Regions from separate parts of the Nocardiopsis sp. NPDC006139 genome, predicted to be linked through region 2. Evidence: riboswitches for the same ligand, from Rfam matches in the RefSeq annotation. Region 2 holds a riboswitch; each other region holds the start of a gene.
What was found. Region 2 has a riboswitch for cobalamin ahead of metE (5-methyltetrahydropteroyltriglutamate--homocysteine S-methyltransferase). Riboswitches for the same ligand answer to the same signal wherever they lie in the genome.
Positions count from the first base shown of each region.

Region 1: another riboswitch for cobalamin. It lies ahead of ABZ249_RS26665 (nitrite reductase); the one in region 2 lies ahead of metE (5-methyltetrahydropteroyltriglutamate--homocysteine S-methyltransferase).
Region 3: another riboswitch for cobalamin. It lies ahead of ABZ249_RS26690 (VWA domain-containing protein); the one in region 2 lies ahead of metE (5-methyltetrahydropteroyltriglutamate--homocysteine S-methyltransferase).

Region 1 covers NZ_JBEXTT010000024.1:76,516-82,776, forward strand. The annotation lists gene ABZ249_RS26645 (PepSY domain-containing protein) at 1-450, shown strand, start outside; gene ABZ249_RS26650 (hypothetical protein) at 589-1,668, shown strand; gene ABZ249_RS26655 (oxidoreductase) at 1,665-2,624, opposite strand; gene ABZ249_RS26660 (hypothetical protein) at 2,896-3,732, opposite strand; cobalamin riboswitch at 3,871-4,079, shown strand; gene ABZ249_RS26665 (nitrite reductase) at 4,132-5,007, shown strand; gene ABZ249_RS26670 (precorrin-8X methylmutase) at 5,004-5,669, shown strand; gene ABZ249_RS26675 (precorrin-2 C(20)-methyltransferase) at 5,666-6,261, shown strand, end outside.
Region 2 covers NZ_JBEXTT010000006.1:191,038-197,298, forward strand. The annotation lists gene ABZ249_RS10150 (quinone-dependent dihydroorotate dehydrogenase) at 1-541, shown strand, start outside; gene ABZ249_RS10155 (polysaccharide deacetylase family protein) at 612-2,063, opposite strand; gene ABZ249_RS10160 (polysaccharide deacetylase family protein) at 2,330-3,874, opposite strand; cobalamin riboswitch at 4,129-4,308, shown strand; gene metE (5-methyltetrahydropteroyltriglutamate--homocysteine S-methyltransferase) at 4,466-6,261, shown strand, end outside.
Region 3 covers NZ_JBEXTT010000024.1:83,065-89,325, forward strand. The annotation lists gene ABZ249_RS26675 (precorrin-2 C(20)-methyltransferase) at 1-658, shown strand, start outside; gene cobM (precorrin-4 C(11)-methyltransferase) at 643-1,410, shown strand; gene cbiE (precorrin-6y C5,15-methyltransferase (decarboxylating) subunit CbiE) at 1,458-2,690, opposite strand; cobalamin riboswitch at 2,743-2,881, shown strand; gene ABZ249_RS26690 (VWA domain-containing protein) at 2,907-5,036, shown strand; gene cobO (cob(I)yrinic acid a,c-diamide adenosyltransferase) at 5,036-5,650, shown strand; gene ABZ249_RS26700 (cobyrinate a,c-diamide synthase) at 5,644-6,261, shown strand, end outside.

The sequences.
Region 1 (6,261 bases), on a different contig from region 2:
GTGGACGTCGACTTCGGCCCCGAGGAATGGCTGCTGACCGACCCGGTCGTGGAGGACTACGACGGCGACGGCACCGCCGCCCCGCTGCTGGAGGAGCTGCGCGGGCTGGAGGGCACCGAGGTCACCCTGGGCGTCCGCTACGAGGAGGACGACGACGGCGAGCGCGAGGACGCCGACGTCTACACCGTCAACGGGCTCAACCTGCGCGACCCCGACGGCGGCCCGGCCCCCTGGGACAACTCCGGCACCGAGGGCGAGGCCGACCGCGACGCCGTGTCCGCCGCCGCCGAGGCGGCCGTGGGCGAGGGCGCCCGCGCCGTGGACGCGGACCGCGACGACGAGGACGGCCACCAGGTCTGGGACGTCGAGGTGCACGGCGCCGACGGCCGCGAGTACGACGTCATCGTCGACCTGTCCGGCGAGGTCGTCGACGTCCGCGAGGACGACTGATCCGCCCCCGCCGTCCCGTCCGCCGACGGGACGGCGGGAACGGCACCGCCGGGACGGCCGGGGGTGGGCCCGGGGACACCCCGGGGGTAGGGCCCGCCGTAGTGACCGGCCGGTGCGCCGTCGGCCAGGCTCGATGCCATGACCGAGAACGCCCGTCCGCCCGGCACGCTTCTCCGCCTGCCGCCCGTCCTGGGACTGCTCCTGCTCGCCCCGGTCTGCGCCGAGTACCTCTACGGCTACGACGACTCGACCGGCGACCCGCGGGAGCTCCTGGGCGGGCTGTTCCTCTTCGCGCCCCTGTACGGCGGGGCCGCCGTGCTCATCCGCGAGGTCGCCCGCAGGACCGGGCGCGGGTGGCCGGCCGTCCTGCTGCTGGGCGCCGCCTTCGGCGTGGTCCAGGCGGGGCTCGTGGACCTGTCGCTGTTCAACCCGTCCTACCGCGACATCCCGTACTGGGAGGACATGTTCTCCTCCTCCCTGCTGCCGGCCCCGGGTGTGAACCCCAACCTGGCGCTCGTCTTCACGGCGGGGCACGCGGTCTGGAGCGTCACCGTACCGATCGCGGTCGTCGAGTCGCTCGCCCCCCGGACGGCCGCCCGGCCGTGGCTGGGGTGGTTCGGGCTGGCCGTGGTCGCGGCCGGGTTCGCGGCCGCCGCCGTGCTCGTGCTGCGGTGGTCCGTGGAGACCGAGGGGTTCGTGCCCTCCGCCGGGCAGGCCGTCGGCGCGGCCGCGGCGGCGCTCGCCCTGGGCGCCGCGGCCTTCCTGTGGCGCGGGCCCGACCGGCCCGACCCGCGGCCCGCGCCCCCGCCGTGGGCGGTCGGCGGCACCGTCCTGGCGGCGCTGGGCCTGCCCGGGGCGGTCGCGCACCTGCTGCGGGCGGTCGGCCTGGGGGAGGGGCCGTGGCGGATCGCGGACTCGTCCTGGTTCCTCATCGGCTGGCCGGGGTTCGCGGTCAACCTGGCCGTCCTGGGCGGCCTCGCCGTGCTGCTGGCCCGCTGGTCGGCCCGGGCGGGCTGGGGACCCCGCCACGTGCTCGCCGCAGCGGGCGGCGCCCTGCTCGCCAACGTGTTCACGGCCTTCCTCGCCCGCCCCATCGGCGACGTGGCGGCGGCCGCCAAGTACACCCACAACACGGTCGCCCTCCTCGGCTCGCTCGCGGTGCTCGCCCTGGGCTTTCGCCGCCTCCGGACGGCCCGGCCGCCCACGCCCGGGTCCTAGAGAACGGCGCCGACGCCGGTGGCGCCAGCGGACCACCACCACAGCCGCTCCGCGGCCCCGCGGTCCAGCACCCACGGTTTGACCCCGCCCCTGAGCATGTCGTCGGAGTCCGCGGGCGCGGCGATGTCGCAGTCCTGGCAGTAGGCCCCGCCGTGCCCCTCCAGCAGCGGAGAAGTCGCCGCCCACACCGCCGTCGCCGCGCCCTGTTCGGGGGTCTTGAACCCGGGGGCGGGCCGGTCGTCCTCCCCGACCACCCACCCCAGTCGGCGCCGGGTTCGCAGTGGTACCTCCCGTTGCAGCGGGGTGAGGATGCTGCCCGGGTGCACCGAGAACGCGTGCGCCCCGCGCGGCGCCAACAGGCCGTCCAGGTGCAGTGCGGCCAGGGACACCGCCGTCTTGGACTGGCCGTAGGCGGTCCACTGGTCGTACGCGTCGGGCTGGGCGAAGTGCGGGTCCTCCCAGCGCATGTCCGACAGGAAGTGCCCGGCCGACGACAGCCCCACCACCCGCGCACCCTCCGCCAGGGCCGGTGCCAGCAGCGCCGTCAACGTGAAGTGCCCCAGGTGGTGCACCGCAAGGTGGGCCTCCCACCCCGGGCCCACCGCCGTGCGCGGTCCCCGCATGATCCCCGCCGCGTTGATGACCAGGTCGACGGGCCGCCCGGCCGCGCGCACCTCCCCGGCCAGGCGGCGGACGTCGGCCTGGTCGGTCAGGTCGAGCGCCGCCACCGAGACCCGGGGGAGATCCGCGAGCGCCTCTCGTGCCCGGTCGGGGCGGCGCGCGGGCACCAGCACCTCGGCACCGGCCCGGACCAGGGAACGGGTCATCTCCAGGCCCAGGCCCGAGTACCCGCCGGTGACCACGGCGAACCGGCCGCCCAGGTCGGTGTCGGCGAGCACGTCGTCGGCCGTCGAGTCGTGTCCGAACCCGCTGTGCAGGGGAGTGGGAGTTTCCATGCCCGCGATGCTGCCTCCTGGAGTGCGCTCCAGGTCAAGCGGCGCCGCGGACCCGGCCGAGGGCGTTCCGGCAGTATTTCCGTGCGTACCGTTGCATGCCGGGGGCGCCCCCCCTCGAGCGGACGGAGCGGCTCGGCGGCCTCGGTGACGGGCGTGCGCCTCCTGTGCGGGCTGAGGGGCGGGGGTCGGCCGGGGAGCGGCCTGGGGAGGCCGTACACAGGCGTCCCGTACCCGGAGCCCCGTGGCCGATCACGGCCGCGCCCGGAACCGGTCAGCCGCCGAGCCGTTCCCCGGCCCGGACCCGGGTGGCCCGGTCGGGCGAGGTGCGGGCCGCCGCCAGCAGCCGGGCCCGCAGCGGGGCGGGCAGCGCGGCGATGTCCCGCCGGATCCGCTTGCGGGACCTCCACCCGATCAGGTGCCGCACGGCCCCGGCCTCATGGCGGGCTCCGGCGCGGGGGTCCTCCAGGGCGGCGGCGATCTCCCCGATCGGCACCTCCCCGAGCATCGCTCCCGGCAGGTCCTCGTAGACCGGGTACCCGGAGTAACGGCCGCTCCCCGCCGCGTACCAGGCCAGCACCGCCTGCACCCGGACCACCGGGTCCGGGACCGCCTTGGCCAGCAGTCCGGCGGCCTCGGACCGCAGTTCGGACCCTCCCGTGCTCTGGAGCATCCGCTCCGTCAGGCCGCGCAGAGCCCCGGGCACCGCGGCGACCCAGTCGTCCCGCTCCCGGGCAGCCGCGGCCCGGCGCGCCTCGGCCTCGCGGAACAGGCGCAGCGGCTCCGGGACCCCGTGCCGGTCGAGCCAGCCCAGGAGCCCGGGGCCGTCGGCGAGCAGCGCGTCGCCGTCCCACCCCTCCCAGGACAGGGTCACACCGTGGTGCAGCGCCACCACCGCCAGGGACCGGCCGTCCGGGCCCCGGACGTCGAGCCGCGCCTCCCCGGCGCACGCGCACACCATCCCCGGCAGCGAGCGCACCGCCATCACCGCCCGCAGCTCCTCGCGCGCGCCCGCGTCGGCGAGGTCCACGACGGTCTCCGTGCCGGAGGCCGTGATCCCGAGCGACCCGGCCGCCGCCAGGAGGGCGTCCAGTGCGTGCGGTCCCGCCATCGTGCGACTCCTTCGTCCGTTCACCCCGCAGAACCCGGCGGTCGCACCGTACCGGTCCAGCGGGCCCGTCGTCGGCGCCGGAGGGCCGGACCGTGGCGGCGAGAAGGCGAGACCGCTGGTCGGAGCCGGAAGCGGACGTTGTACGCTCTTCGGGCCAGTCGTACTCCACTTCGTGGGGCAGGGAACCCGGTGCGAATCCGGGACTGACGCGCAGCGGTGAGGGTGACGGGCGGGCATGTGCCGGGACCTCCGCGTCCCGGACGGCCACTGGGGCGCACCGCCCCGGGAAGGCGCTCCGCTCCGGAAGACCCCGAGTCCGAAGACCTGCTGGCACCGGCGGTGACGGGCCGCCGGGTCACCCGCGGGCCCCGCGTACGGGCCCCGAACCGAAGGACGTGCATGTTCCCCGCGGACGCCCCCGCGCCCCGCACCCGGCGCGACCGCTGCCCCGGCGCACTCCGGCCCTGGGAGGCCCCGGACGGCCTGCTGGTCCGGCTCCGACTCGTCGGCGGCCGCCTGCCGGCCCGGTCCCTGGCCGCCCTGGCCGCCGTCGCCGAGGAGTTCGGCTCCGGCCGGGTCCACGTGACGGGGCGGGCCAACCTCCAGGTGCGCGCCCTGCCCGGCCGCGACGGGCGCCTCGATCCGGCGGTCCTCGGCGCGCTGGAGGAGACGGGGCTGCTGCCCTCGCCCTCCCACGAACTGGTCCGCAACGTGATGGCCTCGCCGCTCACCGGGCTGTCGGGGGGACGCGCCGACCTGCGTCCCGTCGCCGCCGCCCTGGACGCGGCCCTGTGCTCGGCCCCGCACCGCGCCGCCCTGCCCGGCCGCTTCCTGTTCGTGCTCGACGACGGGCGCGGCGACCTCGTGGAACGCCCCTGCGACCTGGGCCTCACCGCGCTCGACGGGGCCACCGCCCAACTGCGCGTCGGCGACCGCCACGGGCCGGCGGTGCGGCTGGACGGGGCCGCCGACGCCCTCGTGCGCCTGGCCGACCTGTTCCTGGAGCGGCGCGGCGAGGGCCCCTCCGCGCCCTGGCACGTGGCCGAGCTCCCCTCCGCGCTGTGCGCGCCGCATCCCCCCGACCCGCGCCTGCCCGCGCCCGCCCCGCCACCGCCGTACGGGCCGCTGCCCGGCGGCGCGCACTACGTCCCCGTCCCGGAGGAGGGCCTGGACCGGGCCGCCGCGGACGCCCTGGCCGCCGACGCCCTCGCCTCGGGCGGCGACCTCGTGGTCACGCCCTGGCGCGGCGTCGTCGTCCCCGGGGCGCGGCGGTGACCGCCCCCCGCCGGCCGAACCGGCACTACGAGTACATCGACGACGGGCCCGCGATCTACACGGACTCCTTCGCCACCATCCGCGCCGAGGCGTCCCTGGGCCACCTGCCCACCGACGCCGAGCGCCTCGCGGTGCGGATGATCCACGGCACCGGGCAGGTCGACCTCGCCGCCGACCTGGTGGTCCACCCCGGCCTGGTCGGCGCCGCCCGGGCGGCCCTGCGGTCCGGCGCGCCGATCCTGTGCGACGCGACCATGGTCGCCACCGGCGTCACCCGCGGCCGCCTGCCCGCCGACAACGACGTCCTGTGCCTGCTGGGCGACGAGCGGGTCCCCGGCCTGGCCCGGCGCTGGGGCACCACCCGCTCCGCCGCCGCGGTCTCCCTGTGGGAGCCCCGGCTGGAGGGCGCCGTGGTCGCCTTCGGCAACGCCCCCACGGCGCTCTTCCACCTGCTGGAGATGCTCGTCGACGGCGCCCCGCGCCCCGCGGCGATCGTCGGCTGCCCGGTCGGCTTCGTCGGCGCCGCCGAGTCCAAGCAGGCCCTGGAGGAGTTCGCCGGCCGCCACGGCATCGACGTCCCCTACGTGCTCGCCCGCGGCCGCCGCGGCGGCTCCGCGATGGCCGCCTCGGCCCTCAACGCCCTCGCGAAGGAGGAGGAATGACCGGCAGGACCGGCAGGTTCCACGGCGTGGGCGTCGGCCCCGGCGACCCTGAGCTGATGACCCTCAAGGCCGCCCGGCTCATCTCGGCCGCCGACGTCGTCGCCTACCACTGCGGCCCGGGCAAGGACTCCAACGCCCGCCGCATCGCCGCCGGCCTGATCCCGGCGGGGGCGGTCCAGGAACGGCTCGTCTACCCGGTGACCACCGGCGCGGCCGACCACCCCGGCGGCTACGAGGGCGCCCTGGCCGACTTCTACGAGGAGTCCGCCGCGCGCCTGGCCGCCCACCTCGACGCGGGGCGCGACGTCGTCCTGCTCTCCGAGGGCGACCCGCTGTTCTACGGCTCCTACATGTACATGCACGACCGCCTGGCCGACCGGTACGAGACCGGGATCGTGCCCGGCGTCCCGGCCTTCGCCGCGGCCGCCGCCACCGCGGCCGCGCCCCTGGCCCGCCAGACGGACGTGCTCACCGTCCTGTCCGGCACCCTGCCCGAACCGGAACTCGCCCGCCGCCTCGCCGACACCGACGCGGCCGTCGTCATGAAGCTCGGCCGGACCTTCCCCGCCGTGCGCCGCGCCCTCGCGGCGGC
Region 2 (6,261 bases):
GCGGCCGATCCTGTCCGCCGTGCGCGGGGCGCTGGCCGAGGCCGGGCGCCCGGAGCTGCCGCTGCTGGTCAAGATCGCCCCGGACCTGGCCGACGAGGACGTCGACGCGGTCGCCGACCTGGCCCTGGAACTGGGGCTGGACGGCGTCATCGCGACCAACACCACCATTTCCCGTGAGGGCCTGGCCTCCTCCGCCGAGGAGGTCGAGGCGGCCGGGGGCGGCGGCCTGTCCGGCGCGCCCCTGAAGGACCGCTCCCTGGAGGTGCTGCGCCGCCTGCGCGCCAGGGCCGGCGACCGGCTCACCCTCGTCGCGGTGGGCGGCATCGACACCCCCGAGGACGCCTGGGCCCGCATCCGGGCCGGGGCGACCCTGGTCCAGGGCTACACCGGCATGATCTACGGCGGCCCGCTCTGGCCGCGCCGCGTCCACCGCGGCCTGGCCCGCCTGGTCCGCGCCGCCGGGTACACCTCGATCGCCGACGCCGTCGGCTCCGAGGCCCCGGACACCGCGCCGGCCGCGAGCCCCGCCGCCACCGCCTGACCCGCACCGCACGGACCACCGCCGACGGCCCGGTCCGGGGCACCCCGCCCCGGGCCGGGCCGTCGGCGTGTCACCAGCTGCCGTCCCAGTCGGGCGGGTAGGTGCCGCCGGCCTCGGGGGCGAAGGCCTGCGACGCGGTCACGAAGACGTAGCCCTTCTCGCGCAGCCGCTCGATGATCTCCGGCAGGGCCGCGACCGTCGTGGGCTGCGGGTCGTGCAGCAGGACCACCCCGTTGGGCTCCACCAGGTCCACCACCCGGTCCGCGACCGTGTCCCGGTCGGACCCGGTCCAGTCCTCGCTGTCGACCGTCCACAGCACCTCGGCGAGCCCCTGCCGGGCCAGCTCCGCCTTGACACCGTCGTCGGTGGCCCCGAACGGCGGACGGAACAGCTCCACGGTGTACCCCGTCTGGCGGCGGATCCCCGCACCGACCATCGCCACCTGCGCGGGCAGCTCCTCCGGCGTGAACTCCTCCGTCATGCTCTCGTGCAGGTCGTTGTGGTTGCCCAGCTCGTGCCCCTCGGCGTAGATCCGCCGCGCCAGCCACGGCCGGGTCAGCAGCGGGTCGCCGTTGAGGAAGAACGACGCCGTCACCTCCTGCTCGGCGAGGATGTCCAGCACGTGCGCGGTCGCCTCCACCGGGCCGTCGTCGAAGGTCAGCGCCACGCACTTGGCCCCGGGATCGGTGCAGTCCACGTCGGGGCCGCGCTCGGTCACCACGCCCGGGGGCACCGGGGCGGACTCCAGGGCGGTGTCGGGCTCGGACACCGACAGCACCGGCTCCTCGGTGAGCGACGCGCTCCGGGCCCGCTCGCCCAGGTCCGACAGCAGGGGTCCGGCCCGCTCGGCGTCGATGACCGCGGCGATCCGCCCCGGGGACGCGTCCGGCGGGTGCCCCTCGACCACGGGCGACAGGTGCCCGTCGTCGAACTCCACGACCAGGTCGCCGGCGGCGTTGAACCCGATCGAGTCGTAGGTGCGCATGACCGGCAGCAGCCCCCGCGGGTCCACGTCGGGGTGGTCCGCGAGCTCCTCGCCCACCAGGCCGTTCAGCTCCGCCAGCGCGGCGTCGTCGGCCAGCAGCTCGGTGGCGTACCCGGTGTGCCCGGTCGACTCGTCGTACCAGTACGTCGCGTACGCCTGGCGCCTCCCGTGCAGGTCCTCCTCGGTGCCGACCAGGCGCACGCCCAGGACGCCCTCGCCGGCGGCCACGACCTCCCAGGCGATCTCCAGGCCCACGGGCTCCCGGCTGACCCCGCGGAAGTCCATGACCTCCCGGTCGATGTGCCCGTGCAGGGCGGTGGAGAACGCCTCGGCGCCCGGGAACTCCGGGTGGGCGACGGAGATCTCCACGTCCTCGGGGATGTAGGGGTGGTCGGGGAAGTCGTCCCCCTCGCCGCTCCACTCGGTGACCACGTCCCCGGGGCCGTCGACCAGTACGGTGATGGCCTCGCCGTCGGCCTCCTCCGGGGCGGCGGCCGGCGGGTTCTGACAGGAGGCCAGGGGGAGCACCAGGGCCACGGCGGCCCCCACCGCCCACGGGTGCCGGCGTGCGGCTCCCGCCCCGCGGGGGAGGGGCTGCTGCGGACGCGTACGGCTCGACGAGAACACCGGACTCCCTCATCCAGAACATGTGCACCGGGGCTGTTGGGTGCAACATAGGGGAATCCGGCGGCCCGGCCGTGACGCTGACCACATGTGGTCAGCCCCTGCGCTCTCGGTGACGGCCGCCGCCGTGCGCGGTGCCCCGGGCGGCCCCGGAGGGGGCCGCCCGGGGAAGGCGCGGCCTACTCCCCGGGGTCCTCCCCGGCGCCGTCCGAGGGCGCGTCCGAGGGCTGCTCGTCGGGCACGCCGTCCACGTACCGCTCGCCGGGCTCGGCGTCGCCCAGCAGCTGCGACACGGTCACCATCGTGTACCCCTGCGCGTCCAGCTCGCGGATGATCTTGTGCGAGGCCGCGATGGTGGTGGGGTGGATGTCGTGCATGAGGATGATCGCCCCGTCCGAGGCGCCCGCGATCGCCCGGTCCGCGACCACGGAGGGGTCCCGGTCCTTCCAGTCGTTGGTGTCGATGCTCCACAGGACCTGGGCCAGGCCCATGTCCCGGGTCACCGAGGCGACGCCGTCGTTGGTCGACCCGTACGGCGGGCGCATGAGGTCCATCGTGTACCCGGTCTCCCGGTACACCAGGGCCTGCACGCTGTTCAGGTTGTCGTGCACGCCGTCGGCCCCCAGCCCCGCCAGGTCGGGGTGGTTCAGGGTGTGGTTGGCCATCTCGTGCCCCTCGGCGTAGGTGCGCCGCACCGTGTGCGGGTGCTCCATCACCGGCAGGCCGGTGACGAAGAAGGTCGCCTTGGCGTCGTACTCGGCGAGCGTGTCCAGCAGCTCGGGGGTGCCCCCGCCGGGGCCGTCGTCGTAGGTCAGGGCCACGCACTTGACCTCGGGGTCGGCGCAGTCGACGGACTCGTCCACGGGGGAGATGACGCCCGGGACCGGCTCGTCCGCGACGCCGGAGCCCTCCCCGGGCGCGGCGGAGATGGCGAACTCCTCGACCCCGGTGGTGGCGGCGCGCAGCACCCGGCGCCCGAAGTCCGACAGCAGCGGCTCGGACTCGGCGCGCTCGACGACCGCGGTCAGGGGCCCGGCGTCGGCCGGGGCGACCTGCCCGGTGTCGAACTCCACGACCAGGTCGCCGTCGGGGTTGAACCCGACCGAGTCGTACAGCGACGCCACCGGCAGCACCGTCCCCGTCTCGGCGGCGTCGCCGAGGCGGTCGCGCACCAGGGTGTTGAGGGCGGCCAGCTCGTCCTGTCCGGCCAGCAGCGACTGCGAGCCGCGGGTGACGCCGTCACCGGTGTCGTACCAGTAGGTGGAGTGGAACTCCCGGGTGCCCTCGGAGTCGGTCTCCTCGCCCGTCATGCGCACGCCGACCAGGCCGTCGGAGGCGGCGGTGATGTTCCACCCCGCCGTGTAGGACTCCGCGCCCGGGTTGGCGGCGTCGAACGCCTCCACGTCGGCGCCCAGCCTCCCGCGCAGGAACTCCGTGAGCGGCTCGGCGTTGGGCAGCACCGGGAAGGACACCTCGGTGGCGACCCCGTCGTACTCCAGCTCCTCCGTCTCCACCCCGGTCAGGGCGGCCTCGTCGACCACGGTCAGCGCGTCGGGCTCGCCGGTGGCGGGGATGCGCTGCTCGATGGCGTCGGCCAGGCCGTGCGCCACGCCCCCGGCCGGGCCCGCCCCCAACGACTCCGGTGGTCGCACCGACAACAGCACCATGCCGGCCAGGACCACGAGGGAGACGCCCACCGTGATGACCGGGTGGTCGGGGGTCATGGCGGTTCGGGGCAGCTTGTTCACCAGGGGTTCTCCGCGTCCATTTCGCAGACGAACGTGCACGGGGCCGGCGGGGGCGCCACCGTGCGACGTCTTCATCGGGTGTGACGCCGCCCACGGGCGGAGGGTTCGGACTCCGGGGCGGCGAGGGGCACAGGGGGCATGCCGGGGGGCAGGGGCGAGGGGATGTCTCCCTATACTCGCAGGCGTGGAAGGTTCGTGCGCCATCCTTCCGCCCGGGGCGATCCCGGGCCGGTGGCGCGCGTCGCAAGAGGGAACCCGGTGCGAATCCGGGACTGCCCCGCAGCGGTGTACGGGAACGACCCCCGCCATGGAGCACTGGTGGACCGACCGGAGAGGTCGGGGACCGGGAAGCGGCGGGCATTAGGAGACCGGTGGCCCACCGGTCGCGCCCGTGAGTCCGAAGACCTGCCTCCACCCGGCGGCGCACCCGTGCCGCCGGTGGTCCCGTGCCCCGAGGGAGGGCCGAGGTCGGCACCCGTGGGCGCCCGTCGAGCGGCGCCCCACCGGCGTGCCCCCTCGCCGACCCCGGGCACGGTACCCGGCTTTCGACGAGGGAGAAGAAGCTTCATGAACACCTCCGGACCCGCCGTGCGGTCCACGGTGCACGGCTACCCGCGCATCGGTCCCGACCGCGAGCTCAAGCGCGCCGAGGAGTCCTACTGGAAGGGCGCCTCCACCGCCGCCGCCCTGGAGGAGGCCGCCGCCGGCCTGCGCCTGGACACCTACGCCCGGCTGCGCGCCGCCGGGATCGACGACATCCCCTCCAACACGTTCTCCTACTACGACCAGGTGCTGGACACCGCCGTCCTGTTCGGCCTGGTCCCGGAGCGGTTCGAGGACCCGTCCGCGGCCGCCGACGCCGACGGGCGGCTGCGCCGCTACTTCGCGCTGGCCCGCGGGGTCCAGGGCGCCCCGCCCCTGGAGATGACCAAGTGGTTCGACACCAACTACCACTACCTGGTCCCGGAGCTCTCCCCGGCCGTGCGGCCGCGCGTCGCCGGCGACAAGCCCGTCGCCGAGTTCCGCGAGGCCCTGGAGGCCGGGTACCCCACCCGCCCGGTGCTGGTCGGCCCGCTGACCTTCCTGCTGCTGTCCAAGGCCGCCGACGACGCACCGCGGGGCTGGTCGCCCATCGCGCTGCTCGACGACCTGCTGGAGGCCTACGGCCGCGTGCTGGCGGACCTGCGCGCCGCCGGCGCCGAGCAGGTGCAGCTGGACGAGCCGGTGCTGGCCACCGACGAGGGCCGCGCCGCCCTGGCCCACCTGGAGCGCGCCTACGGCGTCCTGGGCGGGCTCGCCGACCGCCCGGAGATCCTGGTCTCCACCTACTTCGGCTCCATCGGCGCCGACGCCCTGCGCGTCCTCAAGGAGTCCCCGGTCGAGGCCGTGGGCCTGGACCTCGTCACCGACGCCGAGGGGATCGCCGACCTGACCGCGGTCTCCGGTCTGGGCTCCACCCGCCTGGTCGCGGGCGTGGTCGACGGCCGCAACGTCTGGCGCACCGACGTCCCGGCCGCCGTCGCCACCCTGGGCACCCTGCTGGGCCTGGCCGACGGGATCTCCGTGAGCACCTCCTGCTCGCTGCTGCACGTGCCCATCGACCTGGACGCCGAGACCTCGCTGCCCCCGGAGCTGCGCGCGGCGCTGGCCTTCGCGGAGCAGAAGACCCGTGAGGTCGCGCTGCTGGGCAGGGTGCTGTCCGAGGGAACCGGGGACGGCTACGCCGCCGCCCCGGCCCCGGCCGGCGCGGCGTTCGTGGACGCGCGCGTGCGCGCCCGCCTGGAGGCCCTGGGCGCGGACGCCCACGAGCGGCCGCGGGAGCGCGGCGCCCCCGGCGTCCCGGCGCTGACCACGACCACCATCGGGTCGTTCCCGCAGACCGGCGGGCTGCGCCGGGCCCGCGCCGCGCACCGCCGCGGCGAGCTGGGAGAGGAGGAGTACAAGGCGATCCTGCGCGCCGAGATCGACCGGGTCATCGCGCTCCAGGAGGACATCGGCCTGGACGTGCTCGTCCACGGCGAGCCCGAGCGCAACGACATGGTCCAGTACTTCGCCGAGCAGCTCCGGGGCTACGCCACCACCGAGAACGGCTGGGTGCAGTCCTACGGCTCCCGGTGCGTGCGCCCGCCGATCCTCTTCGGCGACGTCTCGCGCCCGGAGCCGATGACGGTGGAGTGGACCACCTACGCCCAGTCGCGTACCGGGAAGCCGGTCAAGGGCATGCTCACCGGACCGGTGACCATGCTCGCCTGGTCGTTCGTGCGCACCGACCAGCCGCTGGGCGACACCGCCCGCCAGGTGGCACTGGCCCTGCGCGACGAGGTCGCCGACCTGGAGCGGGCGGGGATCCGCCACATCCAGGT
Region 3 (6,261 bases), on a different contig from region 2:
CGGGGTGGACCACGTGGTCGGCTACGGGCCCTACGTCGCCCGCGTCCCCCAGCGCCCGGGGCTGATCCGCCACGCCTCGGGCAACACCGTCGAGCTCGACCGCGCCCGGCACGCCCTAGACCTGGCGGCCCGGGGCGAGCGCGTGGCCGTGGTCTCCGGCGGCGACGCCGGGATCTTCGGCATGGCCACCGCCGTGTTCGAGGCGGCCGAGGACCCCCGGTACCGGGACGTGTCCGTCCGGGTGGTGCCCGGAGTGAGCGCGGTCCAGGCCGTGGCCGCCCGCGCGGGCGCCCCCGTCGGCGGCGACTTCGCCGTCATGAGCCTCTCGGACCGCCTCAAACCCTGGAAGGTCGTCGAGCACCGGCTGCGCGCCGTCGCCGACGCCGACCTGGCCCTGGCCCTGTACAACCCCGCCTCGCGCTCGCGCACCGAGCAGATCGCCACCGCGCGCCGCGTCCTGCTGGAGCACCGCGACCCCGACACGGTGGTCGTGGTGGGCCGGGACGTGGGCCGCGACGGGGAGTCGCTGGAGGTGACCACCCTGGCCGGGCTCGACCCCGCGGCGGTCGACATGCGCTGCCTGCTCATCGTCGGGGCGTCCGGGACCCGGGTCTCCCCGTCGGGCCGCGTCTGGACCCCCCGGTGGGTGAAGCCGTGACCGTGCACTTCGTGGGCGCCGGACCCGGGGCGGCGGACCTGCTCACCGTGCGCGCCACGCGCATGCTCGGCGCGGCCGACGTGGTGCTCTACCCCGGGACGTACCTGGACCCCGGGGTCCTCTCCCACTGCGCGCCCGGGGCGGAGCTGGTGGACACCCAGGGCCTGGACCTGGACCGCATCACCGAACGCCTGGTCGGGGCCCACCGGGCCGGCTCCGACGTCGTGCGGCTGACCTCGGGGGACCCGTCCCTGTACTCCGCGCTCGCCGAGCAGACCCGCAGGCTCGACGCGCACGGGGTGCCGTGGGACGTCACCCCGGGCGTGCCCGCCTACGCCGCCGCCGCGGCCCTGGCGGGGAGGGAGCTGACCGTGCCCCTGGTCGCGCAGTCGGTGGTCCTCACCCGGACCCGGGCGCGGTCCACGGCCATGCCGGACACCGAGACCCTGGCCGCGTTCGCCGCCACCCGGGCCACCCTGGTCCTGCACCTGGCGATCACCCGGGTGCGGGCGCTCATGGGGGAGCTCGCCCCCGAGTACGGGGCGGACTGCCCGGTGGTCGTCGTCCACCGGGCCAGCCAGCCGGGCGAGGCGGTCCTGCGCGGGACGGTGGCCGACATCGCCGACCGGGTCGAGGAGGCCGGGTTCCGGCAGGCGGCGGTCATCCTGGTCGGACGGGCCCTGGACCCGCGGGGCGGCGGGGAGTCCTTCCTCTACGACCCCGCCCGGCCCCGGCCGGCGGACGGCGGATAGGCCGCGCCCCCCGGGGGCGCCGGGGCCGCGGGGGCCGCGCCGCAGGGTCAGGCCCGCCAGGACCACTGGGTGACCGTGCGCGCGGGCGTCCACCCGGTGAACCCGCCGATCGGCGCGGCGGTCTCCACGGCGATCCGGGTCAGCTCGCCGCCGTGCTCCCGGTGGGCCTCGCCCAGCAGCCGCTCGGTCTCCAGCGTCACCCCGTGCACCACCAGGCGGCCGCCCGGCCGCAGCGCCTCCAGGCACGCCCCGAGCACACCGGGCCGGGTCGCGCCGCCGCCGACGAACACCGCGTCGGGCGCGGGCAGCCCCGCCAGCGCCTCCGGGGCGCGCCCGTGGACCACCCGCAGCCCCGGCACGCCGAGCCGCCCCGCGTTGCGGCCGATCCGCGCGGCCCGGCCGGCGTCGGCCTCCACCGCCGTCGCCGCGCACTCCGGGTGCGCGCGCATCCACTCGATCCCCACCGACCCCGCGCCCGCGCCCACGTCCCACAGGTGCAGCCCCGGGGCGGGCGCCAGCCGGGCGAGGGCGCAGGCGCGCAGGTCGCGCTTGGTGAGCTGCCCGTCGTGCTCGTAGGCGTCGTCGGGCAGCCCGGCGGCCAGCCCGTACCCGGGCGGCCCGTCGAGCTCCAGGGCGAGGACGTGCAGCGCCGGCACGGACGCGGGGTCCACCCCGGGCCACCCGTCCGCGGTGCCCTCCAAGCGCGACTCGGCGTCCGAGCCCAGGTCCCCGAGCACGGTCATGCGGGTGCCCCCGTACCCGGCGCCGCTCAGCAGGGCGGCCGCCAGGGCCGGGGTGCCCGCGTCCGAGGAGAGCACCAGCAGCCGTGCCCCGGGGGACAGCCAGCGCAGCAGCAGCCGGGGGTCGCGCCCGACCAGGGTCACCACCGCACACCGCTCCGCGGGCCAGCCCATCCGCGCCCGGGCCAGCGCGACCGAGGACAGGGCGGGCTCCACCCGCACCGCGTCCGCGCCCAGCAGGTCGATGAGCGTGGCCGCCACCCCCGACACGAGCGGGTCGCCGGAGGCCAGGGCCACCACGCCCCGGCCGGGGCAGGAGGCGAGCAGCCCGGGCAGCCCCTCCCGCAGGGGGGAGGGCCAGGGCTCCCGGCGCTGCCCCCGCCGGTCCGGCACCATCGCCAGGTGCCTGCGCCCGCCCAGCAGCGTGTCCGCCTCCAGCACCAGGCTCCGCAACCGTTCGGGCACCCCCGCCCAGCCGTCGGCGCCGACGCCGACGACGGTGACACGGGGGACGGGGGTGGGGCGGGTGTCGGTGCTCATGGGGTGGACGCTATCGTCGAACCCTGGTGCGAGGTGCCCCGGCCTCCCCACCTTCGGAAACGGTGGGAAGGGCGGTCGGGGAGAATCTGGGAAGCCGGTGAGATTCCGGCACAGGCCCGCTGCGGTGAACCGAGCCCCCGAGGAGGGGGACCCGGCAAGTCCGAAGACCGGCCCCGCACCCGTTCAGACCCATGGCGAAACGAGCGGGAGCCTCACATGCCATTGCGGCCATCGCACTACCCCTTTTCGGCGATCGTCGGCTGCGACACCGAACCGCTGGACGACCTGGGCCTGGCCCTGGTCCTGGCCAGCGTCTCCCCCGAGATCGGGGGCGTCCTGGTGCGCGGGGAGAAGGGCACCGCCAAGTCCACGGCGGTGCGCGCCCTCGCCCCCCTGCTGCCCCCGGTCGAGGTCCACCCGGGCGACCGCTTCTCCGTCGACCCCGCCGACCCCGCGCAGGAGTCCCCGGACGGGCCGTTCCCGCCCGGAACGGCCGTGGAGAGCCGCCCGGTGCGCCTGGTCGAGCTGCCCGTGGGCGCCACCGAGGACCGGGTGCTGGGCTCCCTGCACCTGGAGCAGGCGCTCACGCACGGCAGGGTCGCCTACGAGCCAGGGCTGCTGGCCCGCGCCCACCGGGGCCTCCTCTACGTGGACGAGGTCAACCTGCTCCACGACCACCTGGTCGACCTCCTCCTCGACGCCGCCGCGACCGGCCGGGTGACCGTGGAGCGCGACGGGTTCTCCGTGGAGCACCCCGCCCGGTTCCTGCTCATCGGCACGATGAACCCCGAGGAGGGCGAACTGCGCCCGCAGCTCCTGGACCGGTTCGGGCTCACCGTCGAGGTCCGCGCGCCTGCCGACCCCGCCGCCCGCGTCGAGGTGGTCCGCAGGCGCATGGCCTACGACTCCGACGCCGCGGCCTTCGCCGACCGCTACGGGGCCGCGGAGAAGGCGCTCGCCGAGCGCATCGCCGCGGCCCGGGACACCGTCCGGGGCGCCCGGCTCTCCGAGGCCGCGCTGCTGAAGATCGCGCAGGTGTGCGCGGCGTTCGAGGTCGACGGCCTGCGCGCCGACATCGTCACCGCGCGCACGGCCCTGGCGCACGCCGCCTGGGAGGGCCGGGCCTTCGTCACCCGGGCCGACATCCGCCGCGCCGCCCTGCTCGCGCTGCCGCACCGGCGGCGCCGCAACCCCTTCGACGCGCCGGGCCTGGACGAGGAGCTCCTCGACCGGGTCCTCGGCGACGGGGACCCGCCGCCCGACCCCCCGCGGCCGCCGGGGCCGGACGGGGCGGACGGCCCCGCCGAAGACGGCGGCCCCGGGGACGCCGACGCCCCGCAGGCCCCGGACGCCCCCGGGGACGGCCGGAGCCCCGACGCCGGGTCCCCTGAGGCCGGGTCCCCTGAGGCCGGGCCCCCCGACGCCGGGCCCTCCGGGGACGGCGACGGGATCGGCAGCGCCGAGCACGCCCCCGCTCCACAGCCCCCCGCGGGCCCCGACGACGCAGCCCCCGGGACCCCGGCCGGCGCCGCCCCCTCCGTCACCGCGAAGGCCGCCGCCCCCTACCGCCCCCGCACGCTCACGGTGCGCGGCGCGGGAGCGGGCGCCGACGGCCGCCGCAGCCGCGCCGTCGGCACCCGGGGCCGCAGGATCGGGGCGCAGCCGCCGGGCCGGGGCCCGGGCGGTTCGCTCCACCTGGTGGAGACCGTCAAGGCCGCGGCCTCCCGCCCGCACGGCGGCGGCCGGATCGGCCTGCTGCCCCGCGACCTGCGCGTCGCGGTGCGTGAGGGCCAGGAGAGCAACCTGGTGCTGTTCTGCGTCGACGCGTCGGGCTCCATGGCGGCGCGCAAGCGCATGGGCGAGGTCAAGACCGCGATCCTGTCCCTGCTCCTGGACGCCTACCGGCGCCGCGACAAGGTCGGCCTCGTGACCTTCCGGGGGACGGGCGCCGAACTGGTGCTGCCGCCGACCCGGTCGGTGGACACCGCCGCCGCCCGCCTGGACGGGCTGCCCGCCGGAGGCCGCACCCCCCTCGCCGAGGGCCTGCTGGAGGCCGCCCGGGTCCTGCGGCGCGAACGCCTGCGCGACCCGCGCCAGCGCCCGCTGCTCGTCCTGGTGACCGACGGCCGGGCCACCGCCGGCCCGGGCTCCGTCGGCCGTTCGCTGGCGGCCGCCGACCACGTCGCCGCGCTGGGCGTGACCACCGTCGTCGTGGACGGCGAGTCCGGTCCGCTGCGGCTGGGGCTGGCCGCCGGCCTCGCCCGAAGGCTGGGCGCCGACCACATCCCCGTGTCCGAGGTCAGCGCCGCCGCCCTGGGCGGCGCGGTGAGGGAGAGGGCCGCCTGATGCCGCAGGGAAAGCCGCTCGTGGTCCCCGACGACGGGCTCACCACGCGCCAGCGCCGCAACCAGCCGGTGCTCGCGGTCCACACCGGCGACGGAAAGGGCAAGTCGACCGCGGCGTTCGGGCTCGCCCTGCGCGGCTGGAACCAGGGCTGGCGGATCGGGGTGTTCCAGTTCGTGAAGTCGGCGAAGTGGCGCATCGGCGAGCAGACCGTGCTCGAACGCCTGGGCCGGCTCCACGAGGAGACCGGCGAGGGCGGCCCCGTGGAGTGGCACAAGATGGGCTCGGGCTGGTCCTGGAGCCGCCGCCCCGGCAGCGCGGAGGACCACGCCGCGGACGCGGCCGAGGGCTGGGCGGAGATCAAGCGCAGGCTCGCCGACCAGCGCCACGACCTGCTCATCCTCGACGAGTTCACCTACCCCCTGAACTGGGGCTGGGTCGACGTCGACGACGTCGTGGCGACCCTGCGCGACCGCCCCGGGCGCCAGCACGTGGTGGTCACCGGCAGGCGCGCCGACCCCCGGCTGGTGGAGGCCGCCGACCTGGTCACCGAGATGGCCAAGGTCAAACACCCCATGGACGCGGGCCGCAAGGGGCAGCGGGGCATCGAATGGTGACGGCCCTGCCCCGGGTCATGGTCGCCGCCCCCATGACGGGCCAGGGCAAGACCACGGTCGCGACCGGGCTCATGGCCGCGCTGCGCGCCGCCGGGCACACCGTGAGCGGCCACAAGGTCGGCCCCGACTACATCGACCCCGGCTACCACGCCCTGGCCACCGGCCGCCCCGGCCGCAACCTCGACCCCCACCTGGTGGGGGAGGACCGGGTGGCGCCGCTGCTCCTGCACGGGGCGCGCGGCGCGGACGCCGCCGTCGTCGAGGGGGTCATGGGGCTGCACGACGGGCGGATCGGAACGGGCGGGTTCTCCTCGTCGGCGCACGTCGCGGCCCTCACCCGGACCCCCGTGGTCCTGGTCGTGGACGTGTCCCGCATGTCCCGCTCCGCGGGCGCCCTGCTGGCGGGCATGGCCGACTACGACCCGTCGGTCGATGTCGTGGGCGTGATCCTCAACCGCGCCGGGTCGGCGCGCAACACCGCGGAGATCACCCGCTCCACCCGCCTGCCGGTGCTGGGCGCCGTCCCCCACGACGAGCGGATCGCGCGCCCCTCCCGGCACCTGGGCCTGGTCCCGGCCGCCGAACGGGCGGAGTCGGAGCGGGTGGTGGCC